2 regions of the Photobacterium sp. 270122K genome follow, and region 1 is predicted to be linked to the other one. Evidence: predicted binding sites of a transcription regulator. Region 1 holds the regulator's gene; the other holds the start of a gene.
What was found. Region 1 encodes MetJ, which represses methionine synthesis genes. Its sites were predicted from a motif close to TTAGACNTNTANANGTCTAA; they were not measured.
Positions count from the first base shown of each region.

Region 1 (8,027 bases):
GCCAAGCGACGGGCGATTTCGGTTTTACCGACACCGGTCGGGCCGATCATCAGGATATTTTTCGGGGTCACTTCCACACGCAACTCTTCAGGGAGCTGCATACGGCGCCAGCGGTTACGCAGGGCAATGGCCACGGCACGTTTGGCTTTGTCTTGACCGATAATGTGACGGTCAAGTTCATGGACGATTTCGCGAGGCGTCATTTCAGACATGGCCGTTTCCTTCTCGAGTCTCTAATTCTTCAATGGTGTGGTGGTGGTTAGTGAAGACACAGATATCGCCCGCAATGTTGAGGGATTTTTCTGCGATTTCACGTGCGCTAAGATCGGTATTTTCCAATAGCGCAATGGCAGCGGCTTGGGCAAAGTTGCCGCCGGAGCCGATCGCGATCAGATCGTTCTCAGGCTGTACCACATCACCATTACCGGTGATGATCAGTGAACCCGTTTCATCGGCGACAGCCAATAGGGCTTCCAATTTGCGTAGCATACGGTCAGTACGCCAGTCTTTCGCCAGTTCCACCGCTGCTTTTAGCAGGTGGCCCTGATGCATTTCCAGCTTGCGCTCGAAACGTTCAAATAGAGTGAAGGCATCAGCTGTGCCGCCAGCAAAGCCTGCAAGTACTTTGTTGTTATACAAACGGCGCACTTTGCGAGCGTTACCTTTCATCACGGTGTTGCCCAGTGAAACTTGGCCATCACCTGCGATAACGACTTTACCGTTTCGACGAACAGATACGATAGTGGTCACGGTGTTACCTCTTTGAGTCTTGCCCAGCGAATACTGGGATCTGTATTACCCATTAATCTGGGGTTGGGGGGAGGCGGTTTCAAGGGGAAGAAAAAGAAAAGGATGCCGAAGCATCCTTTACGCATGAGGGCGCGGGGCCTAGTGGCCTGATAAATCGGGTTATTCCCAGTACCAGATGGCACACGGTTCAATCCCGACACGGCGCAGCTGGTTACGATCGCTCTCGGCTTTCCGCTTTTGCGGATACGGACCAAGGATGACGCGGTACCAGACGCCTTTTTCGCCTTGGCTGATCTTGATCTGGCTGGTCAGCCCTTGGAAGGCAATCATGGCTTTGCGCTCATCCGCCTGCGTTTTGCTGCGGTAGGCGCCACACTGCATCAAGTAAGGACGGGTAGGGGCTTGTTCTTTCTTCTCTTCTACCTGCACTTCTTTATTTTCCAGCGCTTCAATATAACGCCATTTTTCTTCCGGTTTGGGCGGTAACGTCACCGCTTTCGCTGGAGGCGTTGGGGTCGCTTTGGGCGCACGGGTAACGGGAGTATCAACCGAGGTTGGCGTTGGTGTGACCGGCGTGGGCGTGCTGGAAATATAATAGAGGCCGAAACAAAACGCCCCGACGCAGCACGCCGCAATGATCGTGCTCTTCAGGGGAAAACCACGTTGCGGTGCAGGGGCCTTTCGGTTAGCCGTTTTTTTCGCTGCACGGCCGCGTTTTACATAATCTTTGGTAGCCACGATGATGATGGGTCAATCAATGAATAGGGGGGCCTATGTTACAAAGTTGCGCCATCACTGGCTATAGCTGGGGGCGGTTCTGTGTCAGAAGTCAGTGAAATTTGAGGGGGATATTGTGAGCTTATGCGCAAAACATAAGCTCATGTATCCATTGTGGATCAATTGGCGGGTGGCGCGGCACTTTCTCGGATCACCAATTTCGCATCGAGCAGGCGTGAGCCAGAGGCGATATCTTTGCCCCTGAGGATGTCGAGTAACATCATCATGGACTGGCGGCCGATTTCATAGCGCGGCTGAGACACGGTGGTCAACGGGGGATCGCAATATTCCGCAAACTGAATGTCATCAAACCCGACAATGGAAATATCCTGCGGGACGCGGAAACCCAGACGCTTGGCTTGCTGCATGGCACCGATCGCCATGACATCGTTATGGCACAGCAGGGCCGTGGGTGGCTCAGGCAGTGACAATAACGCGGTGACCGCACGTGCACCACCGGCAAAGGTGAAATCACTTCTGGCGGTATAGGCTGGATTGAGCTCCACGCCGGCACGGCGCAGGGCTTGCTGGTAACCTTGAATACGGAATTGGCACAAGGTCGCGCCTTCCGGTCCGGCAATTTGAGCAATGCGCTTGTGGCCCATTTGGGTCAAGTAGTTCACGGCTTCAAAGGCGGCAGTCAGGTTGTCGATATGTACAGTGGGTAGTTCAAGCTCGGGGGCAAATTCACAGGCCATGACCATTGGCGGCAGGTTTTTCTGTTCCGGTTTGCTGACATCGAACGGGAGATCGGTGCCAAGCAGGAGCATGCCGTCCGCTTGTTTGGTGAAAACGAGATTAACGAATGAATTTTCGCGGGTTTTTTGTTGCCCACTGTCACCAAGCAAGACCAGGTAGCCGTGCTCCATCGCTGCTTCCTCTATCCCGCGAATGATCTCTGTAAAGTACGGATCACAGATATCGGGGACAATGGTGACGATGGTTTTTGATTCGTTGCGACGAAGATTCCTAGCCAGTGAATTGGGTGAATAGCCAGCATCCATGACAGCTTGCTCAACCTTCTTCCGAGTTGAGGCCGACACTTTCTCCGGGTTCATCAAGGCACGGGAAACCGTGGCCGTTGAGACGCCGGCGAGCTGGGCAACATCCTTCATTGTCGCCATAGTTACTGTTCCTCTCTATTATAATTCTCTCTTAACCGCTGAAGGATCATGGCCAAATCGGGGCTGATACCTGAAACAGCGAGCATGCTATTGTAGGCGGTATGCCGGTGATTAAACATGCTTAGAACAACATAAATTACATCCCTCACGTGATTTGTATCGCATTGTTCATTTTAAGTTAAATCCTGCGGTTCCACATCGATCGACCAGCGGATTTTCTTCGCCAGTGGCAGCAATTGGATTGCCGGTTTTGCAATGCTGATCCACTGCTGCAGGGTCTTTCTGCTCGGCGCTTGCAGCAACAGTTGCCAGCGATAACGTCCCGCGCGGCGAGCAAGTGGCGCGGGGTTCGGCCCCATCACCATAGTCTCATTGTCATACACCGGACTGGTTTCCAAAATTCCCCGTACTTGCTGGAAAAACTGTTCGACCAAGGCATTGTCGTTGGCTTCAGCGCGCAACAGGGCCAAATACGTGAACGGCGGTAGCCAGGCTTGTTTGCGTTCCGTCAGTGCCCCTTGGGCAAAGTGATCGTAACCCTTATAGAGCAACGCCTGCAGCAGGGCATGTTCCGGATGGTGGGTTTGCAGTACCACTTCCCCCGGTTTGCTGGCGCGTCCTGCACGGCCAGCAACCTGCGTAAACAGTTGGGCGAGGCGTTCAGGCGCGCGAAAATCGTTACAGAACAGGGCGCTGTCGACATCAAGCAGGGCTACCAAGGTCACGTCTGGGAAATGGTGGCCTTTGGCGAGCATCTGCGTGCCAATCAAAATTTGGTATTCGTTGTTACGAATGGCTTCGAGGTAGCTTTCCAAGCTGCCTTTGCGGCGGGTGCTGTCGCGGTCAATACGCACCGTGCGGTAGTCCGGAAACAGGGTAGCCAGTTGCTGCTCTAACTGCTCAGTACCAACGCCTACCGCATTCAGTTGGGTGGATCCACATTGGCCACATTGCAGCATCATCGGCCGCTGGGTCGCACAGTGATGGCAACGCAATTCGCCACTTTGCTGGTGGAAGGTGTAATAGGCATCGCAACGTTTACACTCGGCCAGCCAGCCACATTCGTGGCAGATCACCGCCGGCGAAAAACCGCGGCGGTTAAGGAATAACATGACCTGATTGCCGGCCTGTAAATGGCTACGCATACGGGCGATCAACGGGGCAGATAAGCCGGCTTCCAAGTACAGCCCTTTGACATCCAGTACGCCATGGCGGGCGGGCTTGGCGTGACCAGCACGTTGCGACAAAGTCAGGTGATGGTACTTGCCGCTTTTGGCATTGTGCAGGGTTTCTAATGCTGGCGTGGCAGAGCCTAATACAATCGGAATGCGTTCCTGACTGGCGCGCATCACGGCCAAATCGCGGGCATGGTAGCGTAGGCTGTCCTGTTGTTTGTACGAGCCGTCGTGTTCTTCATCGACAATGATGACCCCCAGATTCGCAAACGGGGTGAACAAGGCTGAACGGGTACCAATGATGATCCCCGCTTGATTGTCGCGTCCGGCAAGCCATGCCACCATGCGTTCGGTGTCGTTTAAGCCTGAGTGAATAGTTTGGAGCGGCACATTGAAGCGACGACGGAAGCGGTTGATGGTTTGCGGTGTCAGGCCAATTTCCGGCACCAAGATCAAGGCTTGCTTGCCTGCCGCCAAGATCGGTTCGAGTACATTGAGGTAGACCTCGGTTTTTCCCGAACCGGTCACCCCTTCCAACAAATAACAGCCAAAGGCATCTTGTGCGTTTACCGCAGCCACGGCCACTGCCTGTTCTTCATTCAGACGGGGCTTTTCTTCGGTGACGGCAAAATCGGGCAGCCAAGGACGCAAGGCTTGTTGCTCTATGACGCTTTCAATCCAGCCTTTCTTCGCCAACGTGGTGAGGGTGGCGGCAGTGATGTCTTCGGCCAGTAAGGCTTCATGGCTCACTTTTCCTCGGCGCAGTGCCTGCAATACTTGTTGCTGACGCGGGGCGTTTTTCAGCGTGGTTGCCGCCTGCTCTTGCCCGCTGGCGGTGAGTTGCCAGACTTTTAAACTCGCGGGTGACGCTTCACGGCCTTTGCGTAGCAGGGCGGGCATGGCGTTGGCCAAGGTATCGCCCAGCGGGTATTGGTAAAAGCTGCTGGCCCAGGTCAGTAGGTTGAATAATGGCTTAGGCCACAAGGGGGCACTGTCGAGGACCGCTGTGATCGGCTTGAGCTGCTCGCGTGGGAAATCGGAGTGATCGGTCAGCGTGATCACCACGCCTACTAAGTGTTGACGGCCAAACGGCACCTTAACTCGCCCGCCCATTACAGGATGCTGGCCGGCTTTGATCAGGTAATCAAATTGTTTGTCGAGAGGGACAGGCAGTGCCACACGGGCGATGTTGGGCGTCATATTAAACCGCGAAATGAGCAGGAACTAAGAGAGGGCAGTGTACCTCGGCAAAGGGCCTGCGGCAAAGGCGTGACTAAAGCGGTGAGGATTTGTTGATTTTGGCAATATGATTGATTACTATACGCCGCCTAATTTGGTGTATTGGAAATTGCCAATACACTGACTATTTTTTAATGACGTGTGGTGCCCGGCTTAGGATCGGGAGAGCGACACGGCCTTACTTTTGAGGTTATCCCATGAAACAAGGTATTCACCCAGAGTACTCTCCAGTAAACGCACGTTGTTCTTGTGGCAACACTTTCGTCTTCAACTCTACTATGACTAAAGACGTTAACCTAGACGTGTGTGACAAATGTCACCCATTCTACACTGGTAAGCAGCGTGTAGTTAGCTCTGGTGGCCGTATCGACAAATTCAACAAGCGTTTTGGTGCTCTTACTACTAAGTAATTGCCCGCTTGAGTGTCGTAAAGAAGGAACGCAATTGCGTTCCTTTTTTTATGCCTGCGATTTGTCGGCCTTGTGGGCGGCAGTGGGTATCGTGTATCGGTGCTTCTCGACAGACAGGCACAAAAAAACCAGCCTTAGGCTGGTTTTTTTGTTTGCATCGCTTGGTGAAGACTTATTCGTTAATGTCTTCGTATTTGATGCCCATTTCTTCCATCAGGCTTTTGGCCTCAGCGGGCAGATCATCCGGGCGATCTTTGCGGATGTCATCATCCGTTGGCAGCGGCTGGCCGGTGTAGGCGTGCAGGAAAGCTTCACACAATAGCTCGCTGTTGGTGGCGTGGCGTAAGTTATTGACCTGACGGCGTGTACGCTCATCAGTCAGGATTTTTAGCACCTTCAGTGGGATCGAAACCGTGATCTTTTTTACTTGTTCGTTTTTCTTTCCGTGTTCCGCGTATGGACTGATGTATTCGCCATTCCACTCTGCCATTGTTAACCTTCTCAGCGATGTTAGATTGAAGAAATAGTAATAGACCTGAATTCTAGCGGGATTTACCGCTACAAGCAAAGACATATAGACGTCTGGAAGTGTTGACGTCTTTTGTGAATGTGGTTATGTTGTTGCATAATCGTTATTCATCATCGGGTTCACCCTACAAGGATAGTAAATATGAGTGACCAGAAGCTTGCTACCGTTGCCGTTCGCGCCGGCATCGATTCGGATACACAATTTAATGCGGTGGTACCGCCACTGTATCTGACCTCGACATACAGCTTCCCCCAGTTGGGTGAGGTGCCTACATTTGACTATTCTCGTTCCGGTAACCCGACGCGCAATACCTTGGCGGATGCCCTGGCGACCTTGGAAGGGGGCGCCGGTGGGGTGGTGACCAACTGTGGTACCGCCGCGATGAACTTGCTGGTGTCTGCGTTATTAGGTCCGGATGATTTGATTGTCGCGCCGCATGACTGTTATGGCGGCACGTACCGTCTGTTTGATACTCGCGCCCAAAAAGGCGACTTCAAGGTCTGCTTTGTTGATCAGACCGATCCCCTCGCATTGGCGGACGCATTGGCGAAAAAACCCAAGCTGGTGTGGGTCGAAACCCCGTCGAATCCGCTGTTACGCATTGTCGATGTTGCTGAGTTATGTGCCGCTGCCCATCAAGCCGGTGCATTAGTGGCGGTGGATAATACGTTCTTATCGCCAATCCTCCAACAACCACTTGCGCTTGGTGCCGATTTTGTTGTCCATTCTACCACTAAGTACATTAACGGCCATTCCGATGTGCTCGGCGGCGTGCTGATCGCTAAGACACAGGCGCACGCTGAAACCTTGGCGTGGTGGGCGAACTGTATCGGTGCGACCGGTGCCCCGTTTGATGCCTACCTGACATTGCGCGGGTTGCGCACTCTGGCCCCTCGCATGCGCATGCATGAAGAGAACAGCGCCCAGATTTTAGCGTACCTTCAGCAGCAGCCGTTAGTGGGCACGCTTTACCATCCGAGCCAGCCTGATCATCCCGGCCATGACATCGCCCTGAAGCAACAAAAAGGCTTTGGCGCGATGCTGAGTTTTGAAATTAACGGCAGCATGGCCCAGTTGGAAACGTTTGTGCGTGAGCTGAAGTGTTTCTCGTTGGCGGAATCCTTGGGCGGCACGGAAAGCCTGATTTGCCATCCGGCCAGTATGACTCACCGTGCGATGTCGGATGACGCGCAGGCCGAAGCGGGTTTGAACACCTCGTTACTCCGGTTGTCGGTTGGATTAGAAGATCCGAGTGATTTGATTGCAGACTTGGCGCAGGCCTTTGCACAGGCAGAGAAGGTGGCAGTATGACGGCGATAAGCGGACGGCAATTACATAAATTCGGTGGCAGCAGTTTGGCCGATCCCGCCTGTTATTTACGGGTGGTGACGATCCTGCGTGAGTATTCGGGGGCGAATGACTTGGTGGTGGTCTCTGCTGCGGGCAAGACGACCAATCAGTTGATTGAGTGGGTGTTGCAGCTGGAGAAAGACGGCCGACAAGCCCATGAAACCCTGCAAGCTATCCGCGCGTTTCAGCAGCAACTCATCGAAAGCTTGCTGGACGGCGAAGCGGCGGATGCCTTACTGACACAATTACATTTTGAACTCGGTGAGCTGGCGCGTTGGGGGGAAAGCCCATTGTGCGAGGCGCAAGTGGCGAGCGTGCTGGGTCACGGTGAAGTCTGGTCAGCCCGTTTACTGGCCGCGCTACTGACCCAACAACAATTGCCCGCAACCAGTGTCGATTCACGGTTATTCTTGCGAGCAGAACGCGCCGCGCAGCCGGAAGTGGATCGCGGTCAGTCTTGGCCCTTGCTGCAAGAGCGGCTTGCTCAGCACAATCAGCACCGTGTTGTGATCACCGGTTTCATGGCGCGTAATCAAGCGGGTGAGACGGTTTTATTGGGCCGTAATGGCTCGGACTATTCTGCCACGGTGATCGGCGCGTTGGCGGATGTCACGCGCGTGACGATCTGGAGTGATGTGGCCGGTGTCTACAGTGCCGATCCCCGTAAAGTGGA
Region 1 is NZ_JBPOEN010000009.1:161,784-169,810, forward strand. Features, by position in the region: gene hslU (ATP-dependent protease ATPase subunit HslU) at 1-212, opposite strand, end outside; gene hslV (ATP-dependent protease subunit HslV) at 205-750, opposite strand; gene ACSF8W_RS16945 (SPOR domain-containing protein) at 910-1,488, opposite strand; gene cytR (DNA-binding transcriptional regulator CytR) at 1,647-2,651, opposite strand; gene priA (primosomal protein N') at 2,825-5,026, opposite strand; gene rpmE (50S ribosomal protein L31) at 5,263-5,475, shown strand; gene metJ (met regulon transcriptional regulator MetJ) at 5,648-5,965, opposite strand; gene ACSF8W_RS16970 (O-succinylhomoserine (thiol)-lyase) at 6,146-7,315, shown strand; gene ACSF8W_RS16975 (bifunctional aspartate kinase/homoserine dehydrogenase II) at 7,312-8,027, shown strand, end outside.

Region 2 (8,027 bases), on a different contig from region 1:
TTGCAGTGCATTAGAACCTAAATCGTACCCTAACACCGCTTCATTACCCGCCAGCGGGGCGACACTGTGTAACGGATAGTAATCCGCACGTTCTGTCGCCGTCACCATGTCACCCGACGCCACACGTTCTGTAAAATGGTAATCAGAGAGCACTTTCGCCGCGGAATCTTCATGCGCCGTTCGTTGTGCCGCCGGTACCCAGGGTACCCACGCTAACGCTTGCAGAGGGGAATGTTGCGCCATCACCTGTTCAGCCAACGCAGCGAAGTTGTCTCGCGCCAATACGCCCTGATATTCGTAGGCGAATTTCAGGCTGTGTAATGCACGAATATGCGAATCTATCGATTGTGACAAGGAATCCGCTTTTTTGTCGACCTCTCGTTCAAAGTCGCGCTGAATATGGGTCGTTTCTAATTGGTAGACAATCCGAAACAATACGCAGGCCAGTATTATCCCAATGACAACAGCGCACACCGTGATGGAATACAGTCGGCGTATCATGTGAACCCTATGCTTGAATGACGATGCCTTAAGTAAAGACAACTCTGTTTAAAATTCAACTTGTTGCTTATTTTTCCCTGCGAAAATAGGGGCATTTCACAGAACCCATGCGTCATGATGATAATTGCCGAGCAATGACTCTTTCTTCATCACACTGTCATGCTTTTGAGGTATTCATAAAGAAACCGCCACAACACGCTGGTTTACACATAAAAAAAGAGCGCCACTGCGCCCTTTTTACCGTTCATCGTTAAACGTTTTACCTGCCTGATAAAGATTCACCTCACCGGCAGAACACCGCTTACACCGCCTTCGCTTGCCACTGCTTACGCAACTGTTTTGCCGCTTCGACCATATTGGTCAGTGCCGCTTCAGTCTCTTCCCAGTTACGGGTTTTCAGACCACAGTCTGGGTTGATCCACAAACGCTCAGCCGGTACCAAACTTTCCGCTTTTTCCACCAAATCCACGACTTGCTCGACAGTCGGAATATTCGGTGAATGAATATCGTACACGCCCGGACCAATTTCATTCGGATAGGAAAACGCTTCAAACGCTTTAAGCAATTCCATGTCTGAACGCGAGGTTTCAATGGTGATCACATCCGCATCCAATGCCGCGACAGACTGAATAATGTCATTGAATTCGCTGTAACACATGTGAGTGTGAATTTGCGTGCCCGGCTCCGCGCTGGCGGCCGAAATCTTGAAGGCTTTCACGGCCCAATCGAGGTACGTTTGCCATTCACTCGCTTTTAGCGGCAACCCTTCACGAATAGCAGGCTCATCAATTTGAATCACCTTAATGCCTTTCTCTTGCAAATCCGCCACTTCATCACGCAGTGCTAACGCAATTTGGTTGGCAATGGCTTCACGGGTCAGATCTTCACGCGGGAACGTCCAACCCAAAATAGTGACGGGGCCCGTCAACATGCCTTTGACCGTTTTCTCCGTCAACGACTGCGCATAACGCGTCCATTCAACGGTCATCGGTGCGGAACGATAGATATCTGACACAATCACCGCTGGCTTCACACAGCGGGAACCATAACTTTGCACCCAACCAAAACGCGTGACAGCAAAACCTTCAAGCAACTCGGCGAAATATTCCACCATGTCGTTGCGCTCAGGTTCACCGTGTACCAATACATCCAAATCCAAACGCTGCTGACGCTCAATGGCATCGGCAATGTGCCCTTTCATGGCCGTGTTATAGTCTTGCTCTGACAAGCGGCCGGCTTTGAAATCACTGCGCTGTGTGCGTATCTCGCTGGTTTGTGGGAAAGAACCAATGGTCGTGGTTGGCAGCAAAGGTAAACCAAGCGACTGACGCTGCACACGGGCACGTTCTGCATAAGGCAGTTTACGCTCCGCCAACGCATCGGTAATGGCAGCAGAACGCTGACGGACATCTGGATTATTTACCAAGGCACTGGTTGCACGGGCTTTAATCGGTGCGCTGTAATGGACACACCTTGCGATAGCTTCGCTGTCACCGTCCAAGGCACTTGCCAGTAACGTTACCTCGTGACACTTCTGCTTAGCAAACGCCAACCATTCACGCACCGTTGGGTCTAAATCGGTTTCTAATTCAAGATCGATGGGCGTATGCAGCAATGAACATGACGTGCCCACCCACAAACGATCGCCCAGTGCGTCTTTCACAGGTTGTAGGCGTTCAAGCTGCTCGCTCAAATCCGCACGCCACACGTTGCGCCCATTAATCACACCGGCTGATAACACCCAATCATTTGGCAAGGCAGCAACAACGGCATCTAGCTGCTGCGGCGCGGTAGCAAGATCGACGTGCAAACCGTCGACCTTTAGTTCAACAATTTTATCGAGGTGGTGCGTGATGTGGTCAAAGTAGGTCGTCAACAACAGTTTCGGTCCACCTTGGATCACTTGATACGCAATCTTAAATGCATCGCGCCAAGCATCTGGCAATTCGAGAGCAAAAACAGGCTCATCAATTTGCACCCACTCCACACCCAGTTTCTGCAATTTGGTCAGAATCTGTTGGTATGCCACCAGCAAACGAGGAAGCAGTGATAAACGGTCAAAGCTGTTTTCTTCCCCCACACCGTCTTTTTCTTTCCCAAGCCACAGGTATGACACAGGCCCCAATAGCACAGGTTTAACGTCTTTACCGCTAGCCTTCGCTTCCGCCACTTCTTCAAACAATTGCTGCCAGCTCACGGTGAACTCATCGTCAGCACTGAACTCTGGCACAATGTAGTGGTAGTTGGTGTTAAACCACTTGGTCATGTCAGAAGCGGCACACGCACACCCGGTTGGCGCTTTACCACGTGCCACACGGAACAAGGTATCGAGATCAGGAAAACCGTTACGGTGGCGTTTTGGCAAATGGCCCAGCAGCATACTGGTGCCTAATACATGGTCGTACCACGCGAAATCACCGGCAGAGACAAAATCCAGCCCCGCTTCAGCTTGGTCAGCCCAATGGCGCTGACGTAGTTCGCTACCCACAGCTTTCAATGCATCCTGACTGATCTCGCCGCGCCAATACTTTTCTTGGGCAAATTTCAGTTCGCGTTGGCTACCGACACGTGGGTAACCCAAAATATGTGTTTTGGTTGCTGTTGTTGTCATCTTTCATCCCTGCCTTTCAAATGCGTTGATTCAAATTGTCACGACGTATGCTTCATTCAGATACGGCGTTGATGAGAGGTACAATGAAGCAAGGCATTATGATGAGCAATTTCTAATGATTAATGTTAAACATGAGCATTTTTCATACACACATCATCAACACCCTTGTCTCTCGCCACGATTAGCGTGTTAAGCCTCGTCATAATCACTTAGCCGTCCAGATGTTTACACATCCGTATTTACAGCGTGCACGTTTACCCGTACAGTTGAGGTATTAACACACGGCAGGATGCCAAACGTGTGATTCACAGGGACAGAGAGAACGCATTTTGATTGAAATTAAGCACCTAAAAACACTGACGGTATTGCGAGAAACCGGCTCACTGACAGCCACGGCCAACACGCTTTGCCTGACCCAATCAGCCCTCTCACACCAGTTAAAAGATCTCGAACTGCGCTTAGGTAGCCAACTGTTTTTACGCAAAACCCGTCCGGTTAAATTTACCGCGGAAGGGGAAGTGCTATTGCGTTTAGCCGATGATGTGATCCCGCGTCTCGCCCGAGCGGAACACGAGTTGGCCAGTTTAAAAGAAGACACCAATGGCCGCTTGCACATGGCCATTGAATGCCATTCGTGCTTCCAATGGTTAATGCCAGCCTTGAAGGAATACCAAATTCACTGGCCAAACGTTACGTTGGATTTCTCCTCCGGTTTTGGCTTTGAGCCCTTACCTGCCCTCAGTGCTGGCGAATTAGATTTGGTGATCACCTCTGACATTCAACCGCGCAATGAAGTCCATTTTGAACCCCTGTTTGATTTTGAAATGCGCTTGATTGTGTCACCACAATCCCCACTGGCGAGCAAAGCCATCATTACGCCGGAAGATCTGCTTGATCAAACCATGATGACCTATCCAGTACAGAAAAATCGCCTCGATGTGGTGAAGCACTTTTTGCAGCCTGCAGGCGTAGAACCTGCAAATTGGAAACAAGCAGATAACACCTTGATGCTGATCCAGATGGTGTCAGCAGGATTAGGAGTGGCAGCGCTGCCGAATTGGGCCGTGTATGATTTTGCCCGCCAAGGCTTGATTGTGAGTAAACCACTCGGGGAAGGATTATGGCGTCGACTGTTTGCCGCGATTCGCGCATCAGAACGTGAGCGACATTACTTGTCGGCCTTCTTTGCAACGGCCAAACAGCAGTGCCAAACCCATTTAGAAGGCATTAAGGCGGCATAACCAATACGTAATACGTTTGGTCATACCGCCTTAATGATCACAACAGATAGCCGGGGCAATGGCGATCACATAACCGCTATTCGCCCCGCTTATCTTTACATTAATCGATTATTTAAATTGATTGTTGATGGGATCGTAATGGTAGCCCATGGCTTCCATTTTTTCGCTAAGCTCATCAAAATCGAGTTCATAACGGCTGACAAGCTCTTCAACGGTGGAGCATTCCAGGCGAAGTCGTTCATTCACGATCCCCAGAACAATGTTGCCATCCATGCCCAATAAATTGGTGATCTCCATGCCTACCTCCTTGCTAACGTGACGTTACTCAGTAAGCATAGACAGGATCATTAGGAAAGAAAAAGCCACCCATCACAGTTTATATACAAGCTCGCTTAGACAGCCATGATCAGCACAGACTCAAAATAGGCCGATCCTACCAGCAGCGCCGCCGCGGTCAGCAATTGCCAACGGTTGACGGTTTTGGCGCTCAATAAATGCATTGCCCATACCAGTAATGCCGCCACTAAACATACCAACGCTGCAATCATGGTACTCACCATTGCCTGCGCCTGTGCGTCACCCAATTGCATCGCCACCCATAACAGGCACAACACGCTGAGGATTGCACTCGCTACGCCCGCAAACGGCAATAAACGGTGGAACGCTTGTAAACGGGTACGCGCTTGCGTCAATAACAGGTGCGCCAACAATGCCCCAAACAATGGAATAGCCATCAGACTCAGTACCACCACAGGCAGCGACAGGCTTACCGCAGTCATTAACCACACCGCCGCCGCCAGACCGTCTGCGGCATAAAACACGTTAAGCGGCCCCGCATCACGGGTTTTACCCGTTTTCACCTTCATGGTGAAATACGCCAATGCCAGCAACGGCAATACCGCCAACGGCTGGAAGACGGTCGCGATCAACCATCCCACCAGCAAGACCGGCAAGGTTTTATGGACACGGCCACGCTGGCCGGGGCAGATCTCCCCTTTCGTGAGTACCATGGTCAAAACAAGTTGGGCGCCGAGCAGCGCGGGGATCAAAAAGGGTAAGCCTACGTTCATGGGTTGCGATCTTAAAATGCGAAAAAAAGAGCGGCGATAATACCAACTCCCTTCCCTGATACCAAATAGCACCGGTATTTTCGAGAGATAGGTCATTGGCAAGCCCGCCTGACACATTACTCATCTAACTCATTGCTCATCTAATACATTGCTCACCATTCGCGCATATTCGTGCCAAACGCACAGAAATGAAAATCAAAATGCTCGAACGCTCATAATTGCGCTTTTGATCACCAAATATCAGGTTCTTAAATGGCATATTGCTGACCATATTGAAAAGGAAGACACCCTTTCCTGAACCACGAACCAAACAATAAGCGAAAACGAACATGACTAGTTGGTTTGAAACAGATGTTGTGATTATCGGCGGCGGCGCGACGGGAACAGGCATCATGCGTGACTGTGCACTGCGAGGGATCCGCTGTATCTTAGTCGAAAAAGACGATCTCGCGTCCGGTACCACCGGGCGTAACCACGGCCTACTCCACTCTGGCGCCCGTTATGCTGTCACCGATCAGGAATCGGCCAAAGAATGCATTCAAGAAAACCGTATTCTGAAAAAGATTGCTCGCCATTGTGTTGAAGACACCCAAGGCTTGTTCATTTCACTGCCAGACGACGATCTGGATTTCCAGAAAACCTTTATGTCCGCCTGCCAGCAAGCGGATATCAACGTTGAACAACTCAGCCCACAAGACGCCCTGCGCCTTGAGCCAAACTGTAACCCCGCCATGATTGGCGCGGTCAAAGTACCCGATGGCACGTTAGATCCGTTCCGCTTATCGGCATCGAATGTGATTGATGCGGTCGAGCACGGCGCAAAGTTATTTAACCACACCCATGTCACCGGCTTGATCCGTGAAGGCGCAAAAGTCGTTGGTGTGCATTGTTTGGATTCAAAAACTGGCCAACGCATTGAGATCCGCGCCAAGCAAGTGGTTAACGCGGCGGGGATCTGGGGACAGCAAATCTGTGAATACGGCGATCTGTCGATCAAAATGTTCCCCGCAAAAGGATCGTTATTGATCTTGGATTACCGCATCAACAATTTAGTGATCAACCGCTGCCGCAAGCCGTCTGACGCTGACATTCTGGTGCCGGGTGACACTATCTCGTTAATCGGCACCACCTCTGAGCGTATCGACTACGACAAGATCGATAACCTCCATGTCACCAGTAAAGAGATCGATATTCTGTTGGCAGAAGGCACCAAATTAGCGCCTATCATGGCCAATACCCGTGTATTGCGTGCGTATGCCGGCGTGCGTCCGTTAGTGGCGGTCGATGGTGATACCAGTGGCCGTAATATAAGCCGTGGCATTGTACTGCTTGACCACGCCGAACGTGATGGCCTTGACGGCTTCATCACCATTACCGGCGGTAAGCTGATGACCTACCGCATGATGGCGGAATGGACAACCGATTTAGTGGCGAAAAAGCTTGGCAATACCCAACCGTGTATCACCCATGAAAAACCGCTGCCCGGCTCTGAACAAGCGAAACCGAAAAAAGCCCCGACTGCCAGCTTAGCGAAACCCGTTTACCAATCCGCCCTGTATCGTCACGGCGAACGCGCTGAAAAATTCTTGAGTAACGACAAGAAAAGCCAAGCGGTGATCTGTGAATGTGAAATGGTGACCTGTGGCGAAGTAGAATACGCCATCAAAGATCTTGATGTGCATAACTTGGTTGATTTACGCCGCCGTACCCGTATCGGTATGGGGCCATGCCAAGGCGAATTATGTTCTTACCGTGCGGCAGGCCTGTTTTCGGAATTTGGCAAGAAAACCGGCAACCAAGCCAGTCACCTGTTAGAAGAATTTTTAGAAGAACGCTGGAAAGGCATTAAGCCTGTGTTCTGGGGCGATGCCCTGCGCGAAGGCGAATTCACCTACTGGATTTATGAAGGCCTGTTTGGGGTCAGTGATTTACCGGAACAACAAAACCACAGCTCTGAGCAACAAAGCCAAAATGTTCACCCATCTACCCAAACAGCGACATCTGCAACGGACGAGGAAACAGCATGAAATTTGATAGCATCATCATCGGTGGCGGTGTCGCCGGCCTGAGTTGTGCCATCCGTTGCGTAGAAAGTGGCATGAAAACCGCCGTGATTACCGCAGGACAAAGTGCCATGCACTTCTCCTCAGGTTCCATTGATGTACTGAGCCATTTACCCAATGGCGATGCCGTCAGCGCCCCGTTTGCGGCATTTCCAGCACTTGCAGAGCAGTGCCCGGATCACCCTTACAGCAAAATTGGCGTAGACGCATGCCGCGAGGCCATTAACTGGTATCAGGCCATGATGGAGCAGTCTGGTGTGTACTTAACGGCGCAGGACGATGGCAGCAACCATTACCGCGTGACGCCCATGGGCACCTTCCGCTCAACCTGGCTATCGCAGCAAACGGTGCATCAATTCCCGATGCATAAACTGGCCGAAGGCATCAACACGCTCGCCTTGGTGACGGTTGACGGATTCCGTGATTTTCAACCGCAACTAGCCGCCAGCAACTTGGCCGCCCTTGACGCTTTCCGTGATGTGAAAATCAAGACGGCCACAGTCGAACTGCCTGACTTTGAAACCATGCAGCGTAACCCGTG
Region 2 is NZ_JBPOEN010000012.1:117,592-125,618, forward strand. Features, by position in the region: gene ACSF8W_RS19600 (sensor domain-containing diguanylate cyclase) at 1-501, opposite strand, end outside; gene metE (5-methyltetrahydropteroyltriglutamate--homocysteine S-methyltransferase) at 803-3,112, opposite strand; gene metR (HTH-type transcriptional regulator MetR) at 3,442-4,353, shown strand; gene ACSF8W_RS19615 (DUF4250 domain-containing protein) at 4,462-4,650, opposite strand; gene ACSF8W_RS19620 (HI_1241 family integral membrane domain) at 4,746-5,423, opposite strand; gene glpA (anaerobic glycerol-3-phosphate dehydrogenase subunit A) at 5,753-7,450, shown strand; gene glpB (glycerol-3-phosphate dehydrogenase subunit GlpB) at 7,447-8,027, shown strand, end outside.
Region 2: metE (5-methyltetrahydropteroyltriglutamate--homocysteine S-methyltransferase) is a predicted target of MetJ. The motif match lies at 3,322-3,341, and genes of this name have one in related genera.